Regions from separate parts of the Pantoea sp. LS15 genome, predicted to be linked through region 2. Evidence: predicted binding sites of a transcription regulator. Region 2 holds the regulator's gene; each other region holds the start of a gene.
What was found. Region 2 encodes sigma-54, which starts transcription at its own class of promoters, with help from an activator protein. Its sites were predicted from a motif close to GTTGGCACANNTTTCGCTNT; they were not measured.
Positions count from the first base shown of each region.

Region 1: a site for sigma-54 is predicted at 4,703-4,722, ahead of hypA (hydrogenase maturation nickel metallochaperone HypA). Genes of this name have one in related genera too.
Region 3: a site for sigma-54 is predicted at 4,717-4,736, ahead of HED65_RS18685 (branched-chain amino acid ABC transporter substrate-binding protein). Genes of this name have one in related genera too.

Region 1 is NZ_JAAVXA010000006.1:113,635-121,815, reverse strand. It holds gene hycE (formate hydrogenlyase subunit HycE) at 1-644, opposite strand, end outside; gene HED65_RS11235 (respiratory chain complex I subunit 1 family protein) at 660-1,583, opposite strand; gene hycC (formate hydrogenlyase subunit 3) at 1,585-3,399, opposite strand; gene HED65_RS11225 (4Fe-4S dicluster domain-containing protein) at 3,396-4,004, opposite strand; gene hycA (formate hydrogenlyase regulator HycA) at 4,075-4,539, opposite strand; gene hypA (hydrogenase maturation nickel metallochaperone HypA) at 4,750-5,100, shown strand; gene hypB (hydrogenase nickel incorporation protein HypB) at 5,104-5,967, shown strand; gene HED65_RS11205 (HypC/HybG/HupF family hydrogenase formation chaperone) at 5,958-6,230, shown strand; gene hypD (hydrogenase formation protein HypD) at 6,234-7,355, shown strand; gene hypE (hydrogenase expression/formation protein HypE) at 7,352-8,181, shown strand, end outside.
Region 2 is NZ_JAAVXA010000007.1:159,759-167,939, reverse strand. It holds gene mtgA (monofunctional biosynthetic peptidoglycan transglycosylase) at 1-642, shown strand, start outside; gene npr (PTS phosphocarrier protein NPr) at 673-945, opposite strand; gene rapZ (RNase adapter RapZ) at 942-1,796, opposite strand; gene ptsN (PTS IIA-like nitrogen regulatory protein PtsN) at 1,842-2,333, opposite strand; gene hpf (ribosome hibernation promoting factor) at 2,416-2,703, opposite strand; gene rpoN (RNA polymerase factor sigma-54) at 2,726-4,159, opposite strand; gene lptB (LPS export ABC transporter ATP-binding protein) at 4,207-4,932, opposite strand; gene lptA (lipopolysaccharide ABC transporter substrate-binding protein LptA) at 4,939-5,493, opposite strand; gene lptC (LPS export ABC transporter periplasmic protein LptC) at 5,462-6,037, opposite strand; gene kdsC (3-deoxy-manno-octulosonate-8-phosphatase KdsC) at 6,034-6,600, opposite strand; gene kdsD (arabinose-5-phosphate isomerase KdsD) at 6,615-7,601, opposite strand; gene HED65_RS12760 (calcium/sodium antiporter) at 7,615-8,181, opposite strand, start outside.
Region 3 is NZ_JAAVXA010000015.1:35,901-44,081, reverse strand. It holds gene HED65_RS18705 (ABC transporter ATP-binding protein) at 1-255, opposite strand, end outside; gene HED65_RS18700 (ABC transporter ATP-binding protein) at 252-1,127, opposite strand; gene livM (high-affinity branched-chain amino acid ABC transporter permease LivM) at 1,124-2,398, opposite strand; gene HED65_RS18690 (ABC transporter permease subunit) at 2,409-3,323, opposite strand; gene HED65_RS18685 (branched-chain amino acid ABC transporter substrate-binding protein) at 3,424-4,545, opposite strand; gene HED65_RS18680 (YecA/YgfB family protein) at 4,971-5,639, shown strand; gene tyrP (tyrosine transporter TyrP) at 5,673-6,884, opposite strand; gene HED65_RS18670 (PM0253 family protein) at 7,115-7,456, shown strand; gene ftnA (non-heme ferritin) at 7,493-7,990, opposite strand.

The DNA.
Region 1 (8,181 bases), on a different contig from region 2:
TAAAACAGGCGGTAGTCGGCATCGATAATGTTCTCGCCATCAACGAACAGGCGGAAATGGCCCGGTTCATCAGAAGTGACATGCAGTGGGCCGATCGGCACCACGTTGTTCTTTTTACTGCCGAGCTCGTTGATGAACTCGTAGGTTTCGCTGTCGGTGGTCGGTGCCGGGCGCTGGCGGTAGTCCATGCTGTCTTTACGCAGCGGATAGAGTTCGTCCGGCCAGTCGTCCGGCAGCACCAGGCGACGTTCATCCGGCAGGCCGACCGGCACCAGGCCGTACATGTCGCGCACTTCGCGCTCACCCCAGACGGCGGCGGGCACGCGTGGTGTGACGGACGGATACTCCGGTTTGTTTGGGTCAACTTCGACGCGCACAGTGAGCCAGCACTTCTCGAACTGCTCCATCGACATCACGTAATACACCGCGTAATTGCCGCACAGCTGGCGTTCGTCGTTGCCGAACAGCACAGAGAGCCAGCCGCCCTGCTGGTAATAGAGAAACTCCACCACTTCCGGCAAATAGTTCACCTTCACGGTGACGGTTATCTGGTCTTTGGTTTGCCAGGACTCCTCCAGCACGACGCCAGGGAAAGCCTGATGCAACGCGGCGAGATACTGCTGACCTTTCTTTTCTTCAGACATAAAAACTCTCTTTAATCACGCCACCAGCAAGGAGACGAACGCTAAAAATGCGAAACCAAAACCGGCCCAGGTGATGCGCGATGTCGCGACAAAACGCAGACGCGCCATGCTGTTTTCAAACAGGGCAATCACAAGTACACCGACAAGCAGTTTGAGCGCCGCAACGACCACGGCCAGCATCAGGCCACTCACCGAGAAATGCGTCATCTGTCCCCACGGGAAGAAGACACCGACAAACATCTGCAGTACCACCAGTTGTTTGAGGCTGATGCCCCACTTCAGCACCGCAAAGCCATAGCCGCTGTACTCCGTCAGCGGCCCTTCCTGCAGCTCCTGCTCCGCTTCCGCGAGGTCGAACGGCAGTTTGCCCATCTCAATAAAGGTGGCAAACGCGCAGGCACACAGCGCCAGAACCAGCGGAATGGAACGGGCCACCGGCCAGTGATAAACGGTGTTAGTGATAAAACTGATATGGGTTGAGCCTGCAACCTGCGCCGCCACCCAGAGTCCCAGCAGCAGGATCGGCTCGACGAGCACGCCGAGCATCGCCTCACGGCTTGCGCCAAGACCGGTAAACGGACTCCCCGTGTCCAGGCCTGCTATCGCAAAGAAGAAACGGGCGATGGCGAAGAGATAGATAAGCGTGATCAAATCACCCAGTACCGGCAACGGTGAACCCACCGTCACCACCGGCAGCGCGGTGGCGATGGTAAGCATCACGCCCACCATCACAAACGGTGTCAGGCGGAAAACCCAGCCTGCAGCATCCGGGGCCACGCTCTGGCGAGTGAGCAATTTGAAGAGATCGCGGTACTCCTGCAGCACGCCAGGCCCGCGACGGTTATGCATCCGGGCGCGCGCCACGCGGCTCACCCCGGAAAGCAGCGGCGCAACGGCGAATAACACCAGCGCCTGAAGTAGTGCCAGTAACAAACTCATGTCAGGCTCCTCGTGAAATCACAATCACTACCAGCACCGCCAGCTCAATAACGGCCAGACGGCGGAACAGCGCAGGTACGGCAGCACTCTGCCAGCCAGGGATCCAGGCCACCGGGTTCAGCCAGTGGCGCAGCTTCAGCACGGCGGCAAAGTTCTCTTTCACCGGCATGGCAAAGCCGTGGGCGGTGATCACCATTGATTGCTCATGTTCATAACCGCATGCCCACGCCGCACCGCGCGAACGGGACGCGAGTCGGTCGCGTTTGAAGAACAGCATCAGAATGAATGGCAGCAGCGGTGCGGCAATCAGCAGCAGCGCAATCATCGGCTGAGACACGGTGGTGTGCGCCGTGGTGAGCGGCAGCGGTATCGCGCTACCCAGCAACGGCAGCAGCCACGGTGCAGCCACACCGCCGATAACGCAGCACAGTGCCAGCGCGACAACGCTCGCGCCCATCAACACCGGTGCGCAGCAGGCGTTTTCCGCTTCACGCGTGCGCGGTGCGCCGAGGAAGGTGACGCCGTAAACTTTCGCCATACACATCACCGCCAGCGCCCCGGTCATCGCCAGACCAACCGCCAGCAGCGGACCTAATAACCGGGCGATGAACACATCGCTCTGACCGAGCGCGAAGAAGGACTGATAAATCACCCACTCCCCGGCAAAGCCGTTCAGCGGCGGCAGTGCCGCCATCGCCATCAGCCCCACCAGCATGCACAAAGAGATAACGGGCATTTTTTTGCCAATGCCGCCAAGCTTTTCGATATCGCGATGGCCAGTGCGGAACCAGACGCTCCCCGCGCCCAGGAACAGCGTGCTTTTAAACAGGCTATGGTTAATCAGGTGATAGAGACCGCCGATAAAACCGGCCGCAATCAGCGCCGGTTGATTGAGTGCTAACCCGGTCACGCCCGCGCCAATACCGAGCAGGATAATGCCGATATTTTCCAGCGTGTGGTACGCCAGAAGACGCTGGATATTATGCTCCATCAGGGCGTACAGACCGCCAACGAACGCGGTGATCATCCCAGCGACCAACAGCACGACACCCCACCACAGCGGCGGTTGTCCGCTGGTCAGCGTAATCGCCAGAATGCCGAACAGCCCCACTTTCATCACCACCACAGAAAACAGTGCGGCAGCGGGTGCAGAGGCATTCGCATGCGCCTGTGGCACCCAGCTGTGCAGCGGGATGATCCCGGCGAGCAAACCGAAACCGAGCACACCCAGCAGCCAGACGTCATTCCCCAACTGATGACCGTTGAGTGCGGAGAAGTCCAGCGTGCCGAAGCGCTGCCACACCAGCCAGCAGGCCAGCGCCAGCAGCAGCGTCCCGAGGCGGCCCAGCGCAAACCATAGTTTGCCGGAGATGCTACAGCCCGTCAGGAAGACACCACACAGCGCCATGATCTCCGCCATCACCACCAGAGCCCCAAGGTTACTGGCGATAACGGTACAGACCGCCGTTGCCAGCAGCAGGTTGACCAGCAGGCCGTTGGCTTTAGTATTCTGATGGCGGTGCCAGTCGATATTGAACAGACTGATAAACAGACCGCACAGGCCAAACGTCACCAGCCAGATGGCATTTAGCGGCGTAATCTCCACGGTGTGGCGAATCAGCGGCATCACGGCCTCTACGGATTGGCCGCCGAGCAGGACGACACCACCTGCCGCCAGCGTCATCAGGCTACCGACCGCCCCGCCGATCCCGGCGATCCAGCCGCTCAGGGTTTTATGCAAAGAGAAGATCAGCGCCAGTACTGCGGCGGCGGTAAAGTACGCCACGGCGCTGTTGATCATGGTTATGGCGTTCATTTCGCCTCCTCATTAAGCGCCTGCAGAAGCGAAAGATCGCCAAAATCGCTATTGATGGTCAGCTCGCGTTTACGCTTGCTGGTGCGGGTGATGTCGCGAATATTAACCAGAATCAGCGCCTTGGTCGGGCAGGTGCGTACGCACGCTGGGCCTTGCTCATCGAAGCTGCACAGGTCGCATTTCACCGCTACGGCACGAATGCCGGGGACCCAGTCAAGCAGCGTACTAACCTTCGCGGGGGCCGGGGGCGCAGGAGGCGCTTTCGGCGTATTGGCATTGGCCGGAATATGCAGTGGGCGGCTGCCGGAAAATTCAATCGCGCCGAACGGGCAGGCAATGCCGCACAGCTTGCAGCTCACGCACAGGCTTTCGTTCAACTGGACAGCGCCATCAACGCGAGTGATGGCATTCACAGGGCAAACACCCGCGCAAGGGGCATCTTCACAGTGATGACAGAGCTGCGGGGCAGACTCTTTTTCATTACGCATGATGTGCAGGCGCGGCATGGACTGTAACCCATGCAAGCGATGCGTTTCCGAACACGCCGCCTCACAGGTTCGACAGCCAATACAGACCGTCGAGTCAGCAATTACAAAACGGTTCACCGGGTTATCCTCTGGTGATAGTCATTTTTGACGAAAAACTGTCTTGTCGACACTTCTCGACACGTAAGAGTCAGGCCACATTCGCTGAGGCATGTGCATCCGTTAACTGCGCCAGATTGACCGGGAGATCGTGTTCAACGGCGGCGTATAAACCGTCATAAACTGGCGCGATTTTTTCCAGATAATGCTCCAGCACCTGCTGGCGATCACGGTTACTGACGTGACCATCCACCATGCCGTCTGCCATCAACTGTGCCTTCGCAATACACTGTTTTTCACCGTCTTTTGTCTCGAGGTAGTACTCGATGGTGTGGCTGTTGAAGTTATCCGCCAGGGTAACGTTGATGGTGAAATGGCCGAAGAGGACAAAGCGCATATCACCTTGTGCTGCACAACTCATTGCGTGGTGAAGACGTGCTTTCGACAGGGTGATGCCCTGTACCAGAGAGTTGCAGTACAGGTGCCACTGGTCCTGTAATTGCTGATGGCGCTGCGCGATGTAATCCGCTTTTTCGCTGATTTCCCAAATAGTCATAAAAGGTATCCGGTTAATGGAGATAGCGGCTGTTAAGCAGATTCCATGCCAGTTTTTATTTTATTGATTTTAAACAAATTAAAATAAGAGACACCTGTCAACTCCGTGGTGTCGACGTGTCATTTCGACAGCGTTGACATCGTCATCCCTTAACAAAAATCAAGCTGGCATTGTTATTGCATTACCGGGGCAATTCATTGAGGAGGCGTCATGCACGAAATCACCCTCTGCCAGCGGGCTCTGGAGCTTATCGAACAGCAGGCAGTGCAAAACCACGCGAAACGCGTCACCGGTGTCTGGCTGAAAGTCGGGGCATTTTCCTGTGTCGAGACCAGTGCTCTGAATTTCTGTTTTGAGCTGGTTTGTCGCGGCACGCTGGCGGAAGGCTGCGAACTCCATATTGAAGAGCAGCAGGCAGAGTGCTGGTGTGAACAATGTCAGCAGTACATCACCCTGCTCTCATCGAAGGTTCAGCGCTGTCCGCAATGCCAGAGTGCCGGGCTGCGCATCGTGGCGGATGACGGCATGCAGATCCAACGACTCGAAATCGAGAAGGAGTAAATTATGTGTAGCACCTGCGGTTGCGGCGAAGGCAACCTGTATATAGAAGGGGATGAACACCGTCCTCACTCCGCGTTTCGCTCCGCGCCCTTTTCACCCGCCCCGCGCCCTGCATCGGCATTAACCGGTATCACTTTCGCTCCTCAACAATCTGACGCGGGTGACCTGCATTACGGTCACGGCGAAGCAGGGACACATGCGCCGGGCATCAGCCAGCGCCAGATGCTGGAAGTCGAAATCAACGTGCTGGACAAAAATAACCAGATCGCCGCCCGCAACCGTGCCCGTTTTGCTACCCGCAAACAGCTGGTGCTGAATCTGGTCTCCAGCCCCGGTTCCGGCAAAACCACGCTGTTGACAGAGACCCTCAAACGCCTGAATGCGCGCGTCTCCTGCGCGGTGATCGAAGGCGATCAGCAGACCGTTAACGACGCCGCCCGTATTCGCGAAACCGGCACGCCTGCCATTCAGGTCAATACAGGCAAAGGCTGCCACCTGGATGCGCAGATGATTGCCGACGCCACTCCGCGTCTGCCACTGGCAGATAACGGCATCCTGTTTATTGAAAACGTCGGCAACCTGGTTTGCCCGGCGAGCTTTGACCTCGGTGAACGGCATAAAGTGGCCGTGCTTTCGGTGACCGAAGGCGAAGACAAGCCGCTGAAATACCCGCATATGTTTGCCGCCGCGTCCATCATGTTGCTGAATAAGGTCGACCTGCTGCCATACCTGAATTTTGACGTGGATAAGTGCCTGGCGTATGCCCGTGAAGTCAACCCGGACATTAGCATCCTGCTGGTGTCTGCCACGCGCGGCGACGGTATGGAAAACTGGTTGAACTGGCTGGAGAGCGAACGATGTGCATAGGCGTACCGGGACAAATTCACGCCATTGACGGGAATCAGGCCAGAGTGGATGTGTGTGGATTATTGCGCGATGTAGACCTGACGCTGGTCGGCAGTGTTGATGAAACTGGTGCTTCACGCCTCGGCCAGTGGGTGCTGGTGCACGTGGGCTTTGCCATGAGTGTGATTAACGAAGCGGAAGCGCGCGACACGCTCGATGCGCTGCAAAATATGTTCGACGTGGAGCCTGACGTGGGCGCTCTGCTGTACGGCGAGGAGCGATAACAGATGCGTTACGTTGATGAATACCGCGCGCCAGAACAAGTGATGCAGCTTATCGCACACCTGAAAATGCGAGCGGTGCTACTGAACTACAGCGCAGCAAAACCACTGCGAATTATGGAAGTGTGCGGTGGTCATACCCATGCCATCTTCAAATTTGGTCTCGACCAGCTTCTGCCAGAGAACATCGAGTTTATTCACGGCCCTGGCTGTCCGGTGTGTGTTCTGCCGATGGGACGTATCGACAGCTGTATCGAAATCGCCAGCCAGCCCGACGTCATTTTTTGCACCTTTGGCGACGCGATGCGTGTGCCAGGGAAAAATGGCTCACTATTGCAGGCTAAAGCGCGTGGAGCGGACATCCGGATCGTCTACTCGCCGATGGATGCCCTGACGCTGGCAGCGGATAACCCCACCCGTAAAATCGTGTTTTTCGGTCTGGGTTTTGAAACCACCATGCCGGCCACGGCAATCACGCTACAGCAGGCCAGAGCCCGCAACATCAAGAACTTTTTCTTTTTCTGCCAGCATATTACGCTCATCCCCACGCTGCGTAGCCTGCTGGAAGAACCGGGTAACGGCATTGACGCTTTCCTGGCACCAGGCCATGTCAGCATGGTCATCGGTACAGACGCCTACGGTTTTATCGCTGAACAATACAATCGTCCATTAGTGGTGGCTGGTTTCGAACCTCTTGATCTACTGCAAGGCGTGACCATGCTGGTTGAGCAGAAAATAGCAGCCCTGAGTACGGTGGAAAATCAGTACCGCCGCGTCGTGCCTGACGCAGGCAATACACGCGCTCAGCAAGCCATTGCGGAGGTGTTTAGCGTCGAAGGCGACAGTGAATGGCGCGGCCTGGGACTGATTGCCGAATCCGGCGTGCGTCTGACGCCTGCGTATCAATCATTCGATGCTGAAGCGCATTTCCATCCGCAACCACAACAGGTTTGCGACGATCCCCGGTCTCGCTGCGGCGAGGTCCTCACGGGCAAATGCAAACCTCATCAATGCCCGTTATTTGGCAACACCTGTAACCCGCAAACGGCGTTTGGCGCGCTGATGGTCTCCTCAGAAGGAGCCTGTGCCGCGTGGTATCAGTATCGCAATCAGGAGTGTGAAGCATGAGCACGGTGGAAATGGCGCATGGCAGCGGTGGGCAGGCAATGCAGCAGCTGATTAGCCGGCTGTTTATGGAGGCGTTTAACAACCCCTGGCTCGCTGAGCAGGAAGATCAGGCGCGCATTGACCTGGCAACCCTCACCGCGCAAGGCGACAGACTGGCGTTCTCCACCGACAGCTATGTGATTGACCCGTTGTTCTTCCCGGGGGGCGATATCGGTAAGCTCGCCATCTGCGGCACGGCAAACGACGTCGCTGTCAGCGGTGCCGTTCCACGCTATCTCTCCTGCGGATTTATCCTTGAAGAAGGTTTAGCGCTGGAGACGCTTACAACAGTGGTTAACAGTATGGCGCAGACCGCACGCGAGGCAGGGATTGCCATCGTCACAGGTGATACCAAAGTGGTGCAGCGCGGCGCAGCCGACAAGCTGTTCATCAACACCGCCGGCATGGGGGCTATCCCTGCCGATATTCACTGGGGGGCACAACAGCTTAATGTCGGCGACGTGCTTCTCGTGACAGGAACGCTGGGCTGTCATGGAGCGACTATCCTTAACCTGCGCGAAGGTTTAGGGCTGGATGGTGAACTGCGCAGCGACTGCGCGGTGCTCACCCCGCTTATTCAGACACTGCGTACCATTCCAGGCGTAAAAGCCCTTCGAGACGCCACCCGTGGCGGCGTGAATGCCGTGGTACATGAGTTCGCGGCAAGCTGCGGGTGGGGTATTGAACTTAGCGAGCGTAGTCTGCCCATTAAGCCTGCCGTTCGCGGCTTGTGCGAATTATTGGGTCTTGATCCACTCAATTTTGCCAACGAAGGCAAGCTGGTGAT
Region 2 (8,181 bases):
TTATTCAGCATCGTACCGGTTCCTTTCTCTGCTGTGATGGTCGAGCGCCAGGTTGGTGCATGGCTTTCCGGAGATTTCCGTTACGTTGCACATTCCGATTGGGTGAGCATGGACGACATCTCACCGTTCATGGGGCTGGCGGTTATTGCGGCGGAGGATCAGAAATTCCCGGAGCACTGGGGGTTTGATGTGGCGGCCATTGAGAAGGCACTTGCCCATAACGAACGCCACGAAAACCGCGTACGCGGTGCGTCAACGCTGTCGCAACAGACGGCCAAAAATCTGTTTCTTTGGGATGGTCGAAGCTGGGTGCGAAAGGGGCTGGAAGCGGGATTGACCCTGGGGATGGAAACGGTCTGGAGTAAACGACGCATTCTGACGGTCTATCTCAATATTGCTGAGTTTGGCGACGGTGTATTTGGCGTGGAAGCTGCTGCGCAGCGTTATTTCAATAAGCCTGCCAGTCGCCTGAGTATGTCAGAAGCGGCACTACTCGCCGCCGTCTTACCAAATCCCATCCGCTTTAAAGCCAGTGCACCGTCAGGGTATGTACGAAGCCGGCAGGCGTGGATTATGCGCCAGATGCGCCAGCTGGGTGGGGAGGGGTTTATGCAGCGTAATAATCTCATGCAGGGCGGGTAAGCGTAGCGCCACCCGCCAAAGGAATGAACGTTAGTCTTCGTCAAAACCGGCGTTAAACAGTGCAATCACCGCCGCCAGCGCTTCCTCTTCCTGGGGGCCGGTGGCTTCAACTTCAATCTGGCGTCCTTTGGCTGAGTCCAGCATCAGCAATGCGATCACGCTGTTCGCCTCCGCTTCGGTGCCTTCATCATTACGCAGCAGAACTTCTGCATCGAACCCCTGCATCAGCTCAAACAGTTTCATCGCCGGGCGTGCATGCATGCCCAGCTTATTGGTGATCTCAACAGTTTGTTTTACGGTCATGTTTTACGTTTTTCCAGCGTGCGATGACGGGACTGAACGTTCTTTCCGCGTGAACGGAAATAATCGGCCAGCTGTTCGGCGATGTAGACCGAACGATGTTTACCGCCGGTACAGCCAATCGCTACAGTCAGGTAGCTACGATTGTTTGTCTCCAGCATAGGTAACCATAGCTCAAGGTAGCTTCGCGTCTGGTAGATAAAATTGTGAACTTCTGTGTGTCTGTCGAGGAAGGCCGCGACGGGTTTATCCAGACCTGTCATTGGACGCAGTTTCGGATCCCAGTGCGGGTTCGGCAGGAAACGTACATCGAAAACATAATCCGCATCAATGGGGATACCGTGTTTAAAGCCGAAGGACTCGAACACCATCGTCAGTTCACGCTCGCGTTTGCCCAACAAACGGGTACGCAGCATTTCCGCCAGCTCATGAACGGACATCTCAGAGGTGTCGACAATCAGGTCAGCACGAGAACGGAGCGGCTCCAGCAGATCGCTCTCTTCGTCGATTGCGCTCTCCAGAGAGAGGTTCTTACTGGAAAGCGGGTGCAAACGGCGGGTATCGCTGTAGCGGCGGATCAGGGTATTACGGTCTGCATCCAGGAACAGCAACTGAGGCGAGAAAGCCTCAGGCAGGTTACTCATTGCCTGTTCAAAGATTTCTGGCGATTCAGGCATATTACGAACGTCGATACTGACGGCGGCAGAGGTTTGTCTTTCCGCAAGCGTGCGAGCCAGATCGGGTAACAACACGACCGGCAGGTTATCTACGCAGTAAAAACCCATGTCCTCCAGCGCACGCAGAGCAACGGATTTCCCCGACCCTGAACGACCACTGACAATCATCAGCACCATGTTCCGTTTCTCCTCAGGACAACAGATGTGAAGGCCATCTCCTGGTTATACATCATCCTGATTGCCTTCTGCTTCAGTGATAATTTGATAGAGCTCTTCATCACTTTGGGCTGAGCGCAGCCGACGGCAAATGGTTTTATCGGCCAGGCGTTTTGCGACCAGAGAAAGCGTATGCAGGTGGGTTTTCGTCTGGTCGGCAGGCACCAGCAGCGCGAAGAGGAGATCGACGGGCTGGTTATCAATGGCATCGAAGGCGATAGGGGTTTCCAGCTGCACAAACACACCGACGGCACGCAAGGTGTCTTCTTCCAGTTTGCCATGCGGGATCGCGATGCCGTTGCCGATGCCGGTACTGCCCATCTTTTCACGGGTCAGGATAGCTTCGAACACCACCTGCGGCGGCAGGCCCAGCTGTTTTGCGGCCAGTTCACTGATGATCTCCAGCGCACGTTTTTTGCTCTGGCAGTGAACTGCACTGCGGGTACATTCCTGGTTAAGGACATTGCTCAATTGAAGAGCGGAATCGTTGTTCATCATAATTTCACCTAAGCGCTAACTGTACAAATGGCCCGTTGTGTTTCACAACAGGCCGTCCTGCACCCGTTAACTGCCCGGACAATTAGTGTTGTTTCAGTTTATCTTTATGTTTATTAAGCTGTCGCGCAAGCTTATCAATCAAGCCGTCGATAGCCGCATACATGTCTTGCCCTTCCGCACTGGCATGGAGTTCACCCCCGTTGACGTGCAGGGTTGCATCCGAGATATGAGTCACTTTCTCCACTTTCAACACAATATAGACCTGATTGATCCTTTCGAAATACTGCTCGAGTTTCGCAAATTTCGCATTCACGAAGTCGCGTAAAGCCTCAGTAATTTCGACGTTTTGTCCAGTGATGTTGAGCTGCATAGTGTCTTCCTTATCGGTTGTGTCAGACCAGCTGTTTACGCTGGTTGGACGGCGGAATGGATAAAGACTCTCGATACTTCGCAACAGTACGACGTGCCACCATAATACCCTGGTCGGACAGCATGGTGGTTAACTTACTGTCACTCAGTGGCTTCGCGGGGTTCTCCGCGGCGATCAACTTCTTCACCAGTGCGCGAATTGCCGTTGACGACGCTTCACCGCCGCCCTCGGTATTAACATGGCTGGAGAAGAAATACTTAAGCTCAAAAATACCGCGTGGACTGTGCAGATACTTCTGCGTGGTGACGCGGGAAATGGTTGATTCATGCATCTCGACGGCCTGGGCGATATCCGCCAGTACCATCGGTTTCATATACTCTTCACCCTGCTCAAAGAAAGCCTGCTGCTGTTCGACAATACAGCGGCTGACGCGGAGCAGCGTATCATTTCGGCTCTCCAGACTTTTGATCAACCATCGCGCTTCCTGCAGATTGCTACGAATATATTGGTTGTCAGAGTCGTTTCGTGCGCTGGTGCACATGGAGGCATACTGCTGGTTGATTTGCAGGCGAGGGATGCTGTCAGAGTTCAGTTCAACGACCCAGCGGCCATTGTGTTTTCTGACCAGTACATCCGGGATCACATACTCAGGTTCGCTGGTCTGGATCGACTGTCCGGGGCGTGGATCGAGCGACTGGATCAGATTAACCGCTTCTTTCAGCACCTCTTCTTTCAGGCGTGTGACGCGCATCAGGGTGCGGAAATCGTGGTTAGCCAACAGATCCAGATGATCGCTGATAATGACACGCGCCTCATCGAGCCATGGCGTCTCTTTGCTGAACTGAGAAAGCTGGATCAGCAGGCAGTCGCGCAGATCTTTTGCCGCCACACCGACCGGATCGAAACGCTGGATACGCTTCAGAACCGCTTCAATCTCTTCAAGTTCAATCTCTTCGTCGCCCATGCTTTCCAGAATATCGTCCAGCGTGACGGTCAAATAGCCCGTGTCGTCAACGGCATCGACAATTGACGTGGCAATCGCGCGGTCGGTATCGGAGAACGGAGTCAGTTCCACCTGCCACATCAGATAATCCTGTAGCGACTGGGTGGTTTCTCCCTGATAGACCGGTAGCTCATCGTCCTGGTAGTCTGCACGCGTACCGGAAGGGGTTCCGGCGGTGTAGATTTCATCCCAGCTGGCATCCAGCGGAAGCTCGTCCGGCATCTCTTTTTGTTCGAGTGCATCAGCGGTATCGAGCGCTTCTGTATCCTGCGATTGCTGGGTATCTACCTCGTCATGAAGATCGGTTTGTTCCAGCAGTGGATTGCTGTCCAGCGCTTGCTGGAGCTCCTGCTGGAGTTCTAACGTGGACAGTTGCAACAGGCGAATTGCCTGCTGTAGCTGCGGCGTCATCGCCAGTTGTTGGCTGAGCCTTAATTGCAAACCTTGCTTCATGTTCAGAGCATTTTTCTCCGGTTCGGCGTTACGTTACCTCTACCCTATCAGAGTCTGAAGTCTTCCCCAAGATAGACGCGCTTAACATGATCATCTTCGAGGATCTGCTGCGGCGTACCGTGGGCGATCAGATTGCCCTGGCTCACAATATAGGCGCGTTCACACACGGCCAGCGTTTCACGCACGTTGTGGTCGGTGATCAGCACGCCAAGCCCGCTGTCACGCAGGTGTTCAATGATACGTTTAATGTCGATAACGGAGATTGGGTCAACACCCGCAAAGGGTTCATCCAGAAGGATAAACTTCGGATTTGCGGCCAGCGCGCGTGCAATCTCAACGCGACGGCGTTCCCCCCCTGACAACGCCTGACCGAGGCTGTCGCGCAGGTGTTCAATGTGGAACTCTTCCATCAGTTCGTTGGCACGATCCTGACGCTGTTCGCTGGTCAGGTCGTCACGAATTTGCAGGACCGCCATCAGGTTATCGTAAACGCTAAGACGGCGGAAAATAGAGGCTTCCTGCGGCAGATAGCCGATTCCGCGGCGCGCGCGCGCGTGCAACGGCAGAAGACTGATATCTTCATCGTCAATAACAATGTTGCCGGCATCGCGCGGCACAATGCCAACGACCATGTAGAAAGTGGTGGTTTTACCCGCACCGTTAGGGCCAAGCAGGCCCACAATTTCGCCGGAGTTGACGGTCAGACTGACATCTTCTACGACACGGCGGCCCTTATAGGCCTTCGCGAGATTTTTTGCAGTTAATGTTGCCATAACGAATTAGTTACTCTTCTTCTGTGCCGGGGCCTGGCCTTTACCTTTGTCCTGCAGCTGCGACGGAACCAGTACGGTGGTTACGCGTTTGCCTTTCTCGCTGGAGGCCTGCATTTTTTGCTCTTTCACCAGATAGGTGATCTTGTCACCGGTGATATTACTATCGAGCTGCTCCAGATAGGCGTTACCGGTCAGGATGACCAGATCCTTCGCCAGTTCATAGTGCATGTGGCTGGCACGACCTTTCACCGGCTTGCCGTTGTCCTGCATCTGGTAGAAGGTTGCCGGGTTGCCGTAGCCATCAATGATCTCTTTGCCCTGTTCACCACCCGGACGGGTAACGACTACTTTGTCGGCATTAATTTTGATGGTGCCCTGGGTCATGACGACATTACCCGTAAAGGTGACGACGTTACCCTGCATATCAAGAGACTGCGTGTCTGACTCGATATGGATCGGCTGGTCGGTATCGCCCGTTACAGCAAGCGCGGGGAGACTGGTCGCCAGCATCGCACTGGCGATAATTACTTTAAGGCTGAGTTTGTTTGTTTTGAATTTCATAGGAGGTTCTAACCTTTTCAATCAGCTCGGCGTTTTTGCTGCGTAAGTTCCCGCGCATTCTTAAACCGCTGGAATTAAATGTTGTGCCATACAGTGTGACCAGATCCTGCGACGTCACATCCTGGGTCACCAGGTTGATCTGGGCATTATCCGTCGTAATTTTTCGCAGTTGCGAGTCAGGCGTCAGAGCGTTGACTTCAACGTGGCCATATAGATAAAGCATACGGTCATTTGTCAGTTTTGCCCGGTCTGACTTGATTGACCACGTCGGGACTTTGTCCTTATCAAACGTCGTCATGACAGGCTGGGTAAACCACGAAATACCGTCATCTGAAAAATATTCAACATGCTGGGCAATCAGGCGATAGTTCAACGCCCCTTCCGGGCTATAGACCACGGTATCGCTGTGATCGCTTTTATAGGTTGGATCGTTATTATTGATCACTTCCGTTTGCGTATCATCGCGATCGGCAAGGTTGACGCCAATCAATACCAGTGCGACAAGCGAAAGCAGAATGATAACCCAACGTCTGGTTTTACTCATATTGATTGCCCTTTGGCCTCATCAAGCTTGCCTTGCGCCAGCAGAAGCAGATCGCAGACTTCACGTACGGCACCACGACCGCCATTGATGTGGGTAACGTAGTCAGCGCGTGGGAGCAACAGCGGATGCGCATCGGCAACAGCGATACTCAGGCCGACCTCAGCCATTACTGGCCAGTCAATCAGGTCATCCCCGACATAAGCCACGTTTTCTGGTGCGATAGCCAGTTTACCCAGTAAATCGTTGAAAGCCGCCATCTTATCGGATTGCCCCTGATACAGATGGGTAATGCCCAACGTTTCACAGCGATCTTCTACCAGTTTAGCTTTTCGCCCGGTGATGATGGCAACCTCGATCCCCGAGGTAAGGGCACAGCGGATACCGTAACCGTCGCGAACGTTAAACGCTTTCAGCTCTTCACCATTATTGCCCATGTAAATCAGGCCATCGGAGAGGACACCATCTACATCCAGGATGAGCAGACGAATATTTTCTGCCTTCGCCATCATATGGGTACTGACCGGACCATAACAGGTTGCAAGGGATGCACCCGCATTACTCATTGTCTTATCCTTCATTACACTACGCCTGCGCGCAGCAGATCATGCATATGTACCACACCCAGCAACTGGTCGCCATCGGCAACCATAACGGAGGTGATATGACGGGACTGCATCAGGTTCAGCACATCCACTGCCAGCGTACCCGGGCGAACACGGATGCCGCCAGGTGTCATCACATCGGCAATGCCAAGCGTGCGGACATCGACACCCATATCAAACACGCGACGCAGGTCCCCATCGGTGAAGATCCCCTGAATTTTCATCAGGTCGTCGCACACGACCGTCATACCCAGGTTCTTGCGGGTGATTTCCAGCAGCGCATCGCGCAGGGAGGCCGCTTTACTGACGTGGGGAATTTCATCCCCGGTGTGCATAATATCGTTAACCCGCAGGAGCAGCTTGCGCCCAAGCGCACCGCCAGGATGAGAAAGTGCGAAATCTTCAGGCGTGAAACCGCGGGCTTCCAGCAGGGCCACGGCAAGCGCATCACCCATGACCAGTGCAGCGGTGGTGCTGGAGGTTGGTGCCAGGCCAAGCGGACAGGCTTCTTTGGGAACCTTAACGCACAGGTGAATATCGGCCGCCCGCGCCATGCTGCTTTCCGGGCGACTGGTCATGCAAATGAGGGGAACCTGCAGTCGCTTCAGTACCGGGATCAGCGCCAGGATCTCATTGGATTCACCGGAGTTTGACAGTGCGATGACGATATCTTGCGGCGTGACCATCCCCAGGTCGCCGTGTGCGGCTTCCCCCGGGTGTACAAAGAAAGAAGAGGTTCCGGTGCTGGCAAACGTCGCTGCCATTTTGCGGCCAATATGACCGGACTTGCCCATCCCCATTACCACGACTTTGCCGGCACAGTAGAATATCTTCTCACATGCCAGACTAAAATCCTGATTAATGTACTGATCTAACTGCGCCAGACCTTCACGTTCAATCTCCAGAACGTCTTTGCCTGCTTTCTGAAAGTCAAAACCCGGCTGCAATTCTATTTGCGACATAATGCGTTTCCGTTTACCCAGAGAGAAGAGGCGAGAGCCAGTACAGCATCGCCATCCATACGATAAATCCACTCGTCAACAGCGCGCCTGCGCCTTTGCCGATCTGGCGTTGCCGCCGCCAGCAGAGCAGGGCAAATATCACGCTGACCAGCAACATCACACCGTAATCGCGTGAGAACGCCAGGGGGTTAAATGGCCCGGGCGTTATGAGGGCCGGCAGACCCATCACAATCGCGATATTAAAAATGTTGGAACCGATGATATTGCCAATAGCAATATCATCTTCACCTTTACGTGCTCCCGCAATGGCTGTAGCCAGCTCCGGCAGACTGGTGCCGATGGCAATGACCGTCAGGCCAATGGTCAGTTCGCTGATGGCAAAATAGTTCGCCAGTACCGTCGCGTTATCGACGACCATGCGAGTTGCCATCGGCATGATGATCAGCGCGACGCCAAGCCAGAGCAGTGCTACAGGCAGCGTGCCTTCCCGTGGGAGTTCGGCGACTTGCTCCCGCGTCAGGCTATCCTGACCCAGCTTTTCAGCCTGGCGGGCGATTTTAACACTATAAAGCAGCCAGAT
Region 3 (8,181 bases), on a different contig from region 2:
CGCCTGGGCGATACCTCCAGATGCAACGTAATGAGTCGATTTATGGCTAATGTCTTCTCCGCAGAAAAGGATCTGTCCGTTACGGATACGGGGCTGGCCAAAGATGGACATCAGCAATGTCGATTTACCCGCACCGTTTGCGCCAATCAGCGCCACGGTTTCACCCTTATTGACCTCCAGGGAAACCTGTCTCAGTGCCTGGATGACACCGTAGAACACATCCACCTGCCGAAATTCAAGCATCGTTTCGCTCACAGGTTAACCTCGCTTTCTTCGGTTCCCAGATAGGCCGCAATCACCTTTTCATCATGCTGGATCTGCTCGGGTTTTCCTCTGGCAATAACATCGCCGTGGTCGAGTACGATAATGTCGTCCGATATCTCCATCACCATCCCCATATCATGTTCAATCAACAACACCGTGATGTCGTGATGATCGCGCAGAAAACGAATAATGCTGCTCAGCTTATGTGTTTCTACCGGGTTAAGCCCGGCTGCGGGTTCATCCAGGCAGATCATCTCCGGCCCGGTACACATTGCCCGCGCGATTTCCAGACGCCGCTGTTGCCCGTACGACATCTCTCCCGCCAGGCGATTGGCGCACTCCACCAGATCAACCACCTCCAGCCAGTAGAAGGCTCTGTCCAGGGCGTCACTCTCCGCCCGACGGTATGCCGGCGTATTTAAGATCCCGGCAAGAAGGTTGCGGTTAACGCGCATATGCTGTGCGACCAGCAGGTTTTCCACGACCGACATCTCGCGAAAAAGGCGGATATTTTGAAACGTCCGCGCCAGTCCTGCTCGGTTCACCAGGTGGGTTCCGCCAAACATTTTGTAGAAAAGACGCTGCCCAAACTGCGCGGGGTTAATCCAGTCACCTGGCTGGAATTTTTGTCCGAGGACCTGAATAACGTTGGTCGTTTTACTGCGGGTGTTAAATAAAATAGTCCCGCCTGAAGCTCTATAGAAGCCCGTCAGACAGTTAAACACAGTCGTTTTTCCTGCCCCGTTTGGGCCGATCAAGGCGGTAATGGAACCGCGATTAACCTCAAGGTTAACGTCGTTTAATGCCTTAATCCCACCGAAGTGCATCATCAGATGTTCAACGCGCAATATCATATCGTTCATGGCGCAACACCCTTACGCACGGCAAACCCGCTGCGGTTTATGCGGATCAAACCGCGTGGACGCCAGATCATCATCACCACCATCAGCATGCCAAACAGCAGGACCCGGTACTCGGCAAAACTGCGCAGCAACTCGGGCGTGACGGTAAGCACAAAGGCCGCCAGCACGACGCCAAGCGTGGAGCCCATGCCGCCCAGCACCACGATGGCGAGGATCAACGCCGATTCAAAAAACGTAAATGAGGTCGGATTCACGAAGCCCTGGTAAGTTGCAAAGAACACCCCGGCAATCCCGGCGGTAGACGCACCGAGCGTAAAGGCCGAAAGCTTGACCAGAACATGGTTCAACCCAATTGAGCGACAGGCGATTTCGTCTTCGCGCAATGCTTCCCACGCCCGGCCAATCGGCATCCGCGTCAGGCGGTGCTTGATATATAGCACCAGCATCACCACCAGAAACAGCACCGCATAGATGAATATAAACTTCATATTTGGGTTGTAGGTCAGGTGGAAAAATTCGTGGAAGGGCACACCACCTTCTTTAGCCCGTCGGCCAAACTCCAGACCGAAAAAGGTGGGGGGAGGGGCTGAAACGCCATTTGGGCCGCCGGTGAAGGTCAGCCAGTTGTTCAGGATCAGACGAATGATCTCCCCAAACCCGAGGGTCACGATGGCCAGATAGTCACCATGCATGCGCAGCACCGGGAAACCGAGCAGGGCACCTGCGGCAGCGGCCATGATTGCCGCCAGCGGTAGCATGCTCCAGAAGCCTAACCCAAGATACTGATAACCCAGTGCCAGGCCATAAGCACCGATGGCATAGAACGCGACATATCCCAGGTCCAGCAGACCGGCCAGCCCCACAACGATGTTCAGGCCCAGACCAAGAAGCACGTAGATCAGCCCGAGAATGGCGACGGTCAGCACATATTTGGTGGCGACAAACGGGAAGCAAATCGCAAGGGTAATCACCAGAGGAATAATCCAGCGCATGCGGCTTTTGTATTCCGGGGGGCGGACATACACGCCCGCGCTATCGGCTTCGAAGCGTGCCTGGAAACGGGCACCCGCGGCGGTACCTAAAAAGGCGCTTAATAGAAAACGCCCGAGCATGACGATGCCAACCATCCAGGCCAGTCGCTGCCCGGCGAAGTTAAAGCTGTACCCGTCCAGCACCACGCCCGCAATCGGGCCGAAGATAATCAGTGCAATCAGCCCGGAAAAAATGGCGTCCAGAGTGCAGCGCTTGAGAGAAAAACCGTGGCTTGTCATCGTTGCTCCCTCACACTTTGGCCACAATCGGGCGACCAAGCAGTCCCTGAGGACGGAAAATCAGGATCATCACCAGGAGCCCAAACGAGAACACATCTTTATAGTCCGAATTCACCATGCCCGAGAACTGGGCTTCCGCCACGCCGAGAATAAGTCCGCCGAGCATTGCCCCGGGCAGGGAACTGATGCCGCCGAGTACCGCCGCGGTAAAGGCTTTGATGCCAATGACAAATCCGACGTAGAAATCAAAGGTGCCGTAATTCATGGTGATGAGCACACCCGCCAGACCCGCCATTGCCGCGCCGATGACAAAGACCAGCGAAATAATCCGGTCGGTGTTTATCCCCAGAATGGAGGCCATTTTGCGGTCCTGTTGCACCGCGCGGCACATCCGTCCCAGGCGGGTATGGTTGATTATCCAGGTGAGTATCAGCATGCCGGCAAACGAGGCGACCAGAATAAACACTTTGGTATAGGTTATCTGAACGAACCCTTCCCCCAGATGCAGGCGAATAACGCCATCCAGCATGGTTGGAACTCCTTGCTGGCGCGGACCCTGGCTCAACTGCGCGTAGTTTTGCAGAATAAGCGACATACCGATGGCGGAGATCAGTGGTGCCAGGCGCGTGGAGTTCCGCAGCGGTTTATAGGCGATTCGTTCGATGGTCCAGCCGTAAACCCCGGTCACCACAATGGTGAAAACCAGCGTCCCGAGGATCAGCAGCGGGAAAGACTGCAGCCCGAAGAAGGAAAGCAGCGCCAGGCCAATAGCGCAGAGATAGGCGGAAATCATATACACTTCGCCGTGGGCGAAATTGATCATGCCGATAATGCCATACACCATGGTGTAGCCGATGGCGATTAAGCCGTAGACGGAGCCCAGTGTTAAGCCATTTATTAACTGTTGCAGGAAGAATGTACTCATCTTAGCGCGCTCGTTTTTATAGGCTGCGCGACTTGCGCAGCCTGATGTTTATTACGCGCCGACAGGCTGGCCTGCCGGCGTTGAGCGTGATTCCGTCCCGTTACTGCACTTCCTTATATTTTCCTTTGTCGTCCCACTGGTAAACCACATAGTCAGAGACTTTCAGGTCACCCTTGCTGTCCCAGGCTTTTTTGCCCATTACCGTATCGACGGCATTGGCTTTCAGCCATTCGCTCGCTTTAGCAGAATCCTTCCCGCCAGTGGCCTTGAAGGCTGCGGCAATGGCCTGTACGGAGGCATAGGAGTAGAGGGTGTAACCTTCGGGTTCAAATTTACCGGCTCGGAATTTCTCGATAACCGCTTTACCGTCGGGGATCAGACGCGGATCTTTACCAAAGGTCATGTAAATGCCGTTGGTATATTGTGGGCCACCCGCTGCGGTTACCATCTCTTCGTTGACAATACAGTCGCCGGAGAAGAATTTCGCCTGTACACCCTGTTCGCGCATTTGACGAACCAGCGGGCCCGCTTCCGGATGGCAGCCCCCAAAGAACACCACGTCCGGTTTTTGCGCGCCAATCTTCGTCACCAGCGCGTTAAAGTCTTTTTCACCACGTGATAGCCCCTCATACATCACATCCTGAACGCCACGTTTCGCCAGTGCTGCTTTGGTAGCGTCAGCCAGACCCTGACCGTAGGTGTCTTTATCGTGAATGATCACCACTCGTTTAGCTTTCAGCTTGTCGATGATGAAGTCGCTGGCAACCTGGCCTTGCTGGTCATCGCGCCCGCACATGCGGAACATGTCGCTCATACCGCGTTCAGTGATCAGCGGGTTGGTTGAACCGGGGGTGATGGCAATGATCCCTGCATCGCTGTAGACCTCGGAAGCGGGCATGGTGGAAGAGGAGCAGAAGTGGCCGACCACGGCATTGACTTTATCCTGGTCCACCAGACGGTTAGCTACTGCCACAGCCTGTTTAGGTTCGCAGGCATCATCCCCCTGAACCAGTTTGATCTTCTCTCCGTTGATGCCACCAGCGGCGTTAATGTCTTCAGCGGCTTGCGTTGCGCCGTGCCAGTACTGATCGCCATAGGTGGCATTGGGGCCTGTGAACGGTCCGGCGACACCGATCACAATATCTGCCTGGGCGGAAAATGCGGTCACCAGGCAACCGGCCAGCACAAGAGAAAGAGGCGTTCTGATAAATTTCAGCGACATTATTATGTTCCTTAGCAAAGAGGTTTTTGCACCACGGCGTATACCCAAACGCCCGTCGGCGCAGCCAGTCCAAAACACGAGCAAGAACAAAATGCACTAAACGAACAAGATCCAGACTGCATCCTGCGTGATACGGCGAGGTTTCCATGCGCAACTTCGCGCGAAGAACATTAAGCAAAAACGTTGCCAGAATGGTTAACCCATTGATGAGTTTGCGACATGTTTGAGTATAGAGCCCCGTGTTATGTCGCCTTGCGGGAGGAGAAGAAATTACAGCGGAGATCACATATCGTTAACAATAAAGCCCATAAGTTGTGCAGGAGTCACGATTTGCACGTTTTTGCAGCAATAAAGACCTAAACTTCAACCAGGAAAGGTGTGCGATATGTGTTAGGATCCTTTCCTTTTTATCAGGAGTGTCAGCGATGACTGAAGGCCCATTGAATGAAAGCGAAATGGAGTGGCTTGAAGAGACATTAATGTCTTACGGTCACGACGATGCGTCCGTGATTGACGTCTCCGAACTGGACGGCATGCTTACCGCAGTGCTTTCTGGCCCCGTTGTCGTCGAGCCCGATACCTGGCTGGTGGCGGTGTGGGGTGGCGAGAAATACATTCCACGCTGGAAAAACGATCGTGAGATGAACCGTTTTATCGATCTCTGCTTTAAGCACATGAACGATATCGCCGAGCGCCTGAGCGAATACCCGGATCAGTTTGAACCGATGTTTGGTTACAACGACGTGGACGGTGAAAGCTATACCGTTGTGGAAGAGTGGTGCTACGGCTACATGCGCGGCGTGGCGCTGACGGACTGGTCTGCCTTACCGGAAGATCTAAAGGCCGATCTGGATGTGATTGCGCTGCACGGTACTGAAGAGAACAGCGACAAGCTGGATGCGCTGACAGAAGAGGAATATAAAGCCAGCATTGAAAGCATCCAGCCTGCGGCACTGCGTTTGTACAATTATTGGGTGAACAACCCGCAGCAACCGGAAGCGAAGAAGCCTATTGTGAATGGGACGAAGGTCGGGCGTAACGATCCGTGTCCTTGCGGCAGCGGGAAGAAGTTTAAGAGCTGCTGTTTGCACTGATAAAAAAGGGGCTAATGATAGCCCCTTTTTTAGTTAACCCACTTCCGGCAGCATTCCCGCTGCAATCAAAACCTGCACCAGAATAATCACCACGCCACAGCCAAACACGATACACAGCAGCGGTTTTCCCCCTGCCACGCGGTATCCTTGCTGTGGATGTTGCTGACGACTCTTCCATGCCAGCAGGGAAGGGAGCAACAGGGCAAGGATCGACAGTGCCACCCCCGCGTAACCCAGCGCCATCACAAACCCGCGTGGGTAAAACAGCGCAAAGGCCAGTGGCGGCAGGAAGGTGATTGCGCCCGTCTGCAACCGACCAGCCGCGGTATTGCGACGCTGGAAAAGGTCAGCCAGGTAATCAAACAGGCCCAGCGCAACACCCAGGAACGACGTGGCCAGTGCCAGGTCGGCAAACAGATGTACCGCCAGTTCAACATGTGGGGAGGTGACAACCTCGCGCAGTGCCAGTAGAAAACCATTCAGGCCGGCGTGTTGCGCCATCAGCCCAATAAAGGTCGAAGAATCAATGCTGCCCAGCGTCACCAGTTGCCAGAATATATAGGCGATCAGTGGGATTGCGCTGCCGATAACAAAGACGCGGCGCAGCTTGCGAATATCGCCGTTCATATAGCTGACAATGCTCGGCACGCTGCCGTGGAAACCAAATGAGGTGAAAATGACCGGGATCGCGGAAAGCGCCAATCCTTTTTCCAGCGGCAGGGTCAGCAGGTTGACCTTGTGTACATGCGGTGCGAGCAGTACCAGCATCACAATCAGGAAGAGAATTTTGGCGCTGAACAGAAAACGGTTAAACAGATCAACCAGCGACGTCCCCACGCAGACCACGCCACCGCCAATGAGCGCAAAGAAAATGGCCCCCGTTGCCGGGGTAATATCCGAGCCGAACCAGTCATTGACGCTAGAGGCGATGAGCTCCCCGGCACCGCTGATATAGGCGGCAGTCAGAGCGTACATCAGGAACATCATGCTAAAGCCGGTTATCCACTGACCGTAGCGTCCCAGATAGCGTGCTGCAAGAGAACCCAGACCCGTGTCGGCTGGCACATGCTGATAAACCTCAAGCAACAACAGTGCGGTGTAGCACATTAACGCCCAGAGCATGCCAAGTAGCAGCAAGGTCATCCCAAATCCCACGCCTGCGGCTGCCAGGGGCATTGCCAGCATTCCTGCTCCAATCGTCGTTCCGGCGACGATAAAAATACTTCCCAGGGTTCTGTTTTTCACGCTTTCCTCTACAACGATTCGTAATCGCGACAAAATCTGCGGCGCAGAGTAAGGGAAAAACGGTAATTCGTCAAATCACCGTTACAAGTAGTGTAATGAATGGTTTACGGTTTACTGGCCATCTGATCCTTTGGAGGGTTACGCCTACTTCATAAGGGCAATGTTGCGCTGCGCCATTCAGGCGTAACGTAAACAACAATTATAAATAATCAAATAAAGTGAGGGTTTTTATGGCAGGGGGAAATCCATTTACCGCGTCCTGGAGCCGGGGAGGCAACCTGCTATGCCACGGCCACTGGATCATCAGCTGGCAGAACCATCCCCTGATGCTTCCGGAGTCCCGACGCGAAAAAGACTTAGGAACCTGGGGAATCTATTCAGTTATTGATCCTGAAGATGAAACATTTGCGCAGGGGTTAAACGAAGATGAGTGGATTATTGAAAATGTAGACTGGCTGACTGACCTGTTCTTCGAAGCGAATATTCCGCTGGAAACGGCGAATTACCGCTATTTTTATCAGGCAGTGAATCCCCACGACTGGCGTTGTACCAGTTGCGCGGGGTGTATGTAAATTAACGCGGTGCCGGAAACCGGCACCGCGTTAATATTAATTCTGCGTATCGAGGGTAGAAAGTTCTTTATCAATAAAGTAAAGACCTTCACCGGTTTTACCCACCAGAGATAATTTATCCAGTACGGATTTAAACAGCTTCTCTTCTTCGTGCTGTTCAGCGACATACCATTGCAGGAAGTTAAAGGTTGGATAATCCTGGCTGGTCATGGCTGCATGAACCAGCTCATTAATCTTCTGCGTGATCAATTGTTCGTGCTCATAGGTCGCGCGGAACAGTTCATCGAGAGAAGTGTACTCAGCAAAAGGTGATGCCACGTTCTCAATGCGCGGCAGGCTGCCAGTATCTGTCAGATAATCAAACAGACGTTGCATATGAGTCATCTCTTCCTGAGCGTGACGACGCAGAAACGCGGCAGCGCCTTCGAAACTGTGGTAGCTGCACCATGCGCTCATCTGCTGGTAGAGCAGGGATGAAAAAAGCTCAAGGTTCATTTGTGCGTTGAGCTTGTCGATCATTTCAGTTTTCAGCATGGTGACGCTCCGGATTATTATTTCTGATTCACAATGAGCGATACTATAATTTGTTATTTAATTATTTGCAAAACGTTAATTTATTAATTTTTAGTTTAAAATACGAATGGGAATAAAACGCATTGACGGTTTTATATTTATTAATGAGAATTGTTTTTGTTCTTAGTTAAATAAACTGCCAGCAAATACTG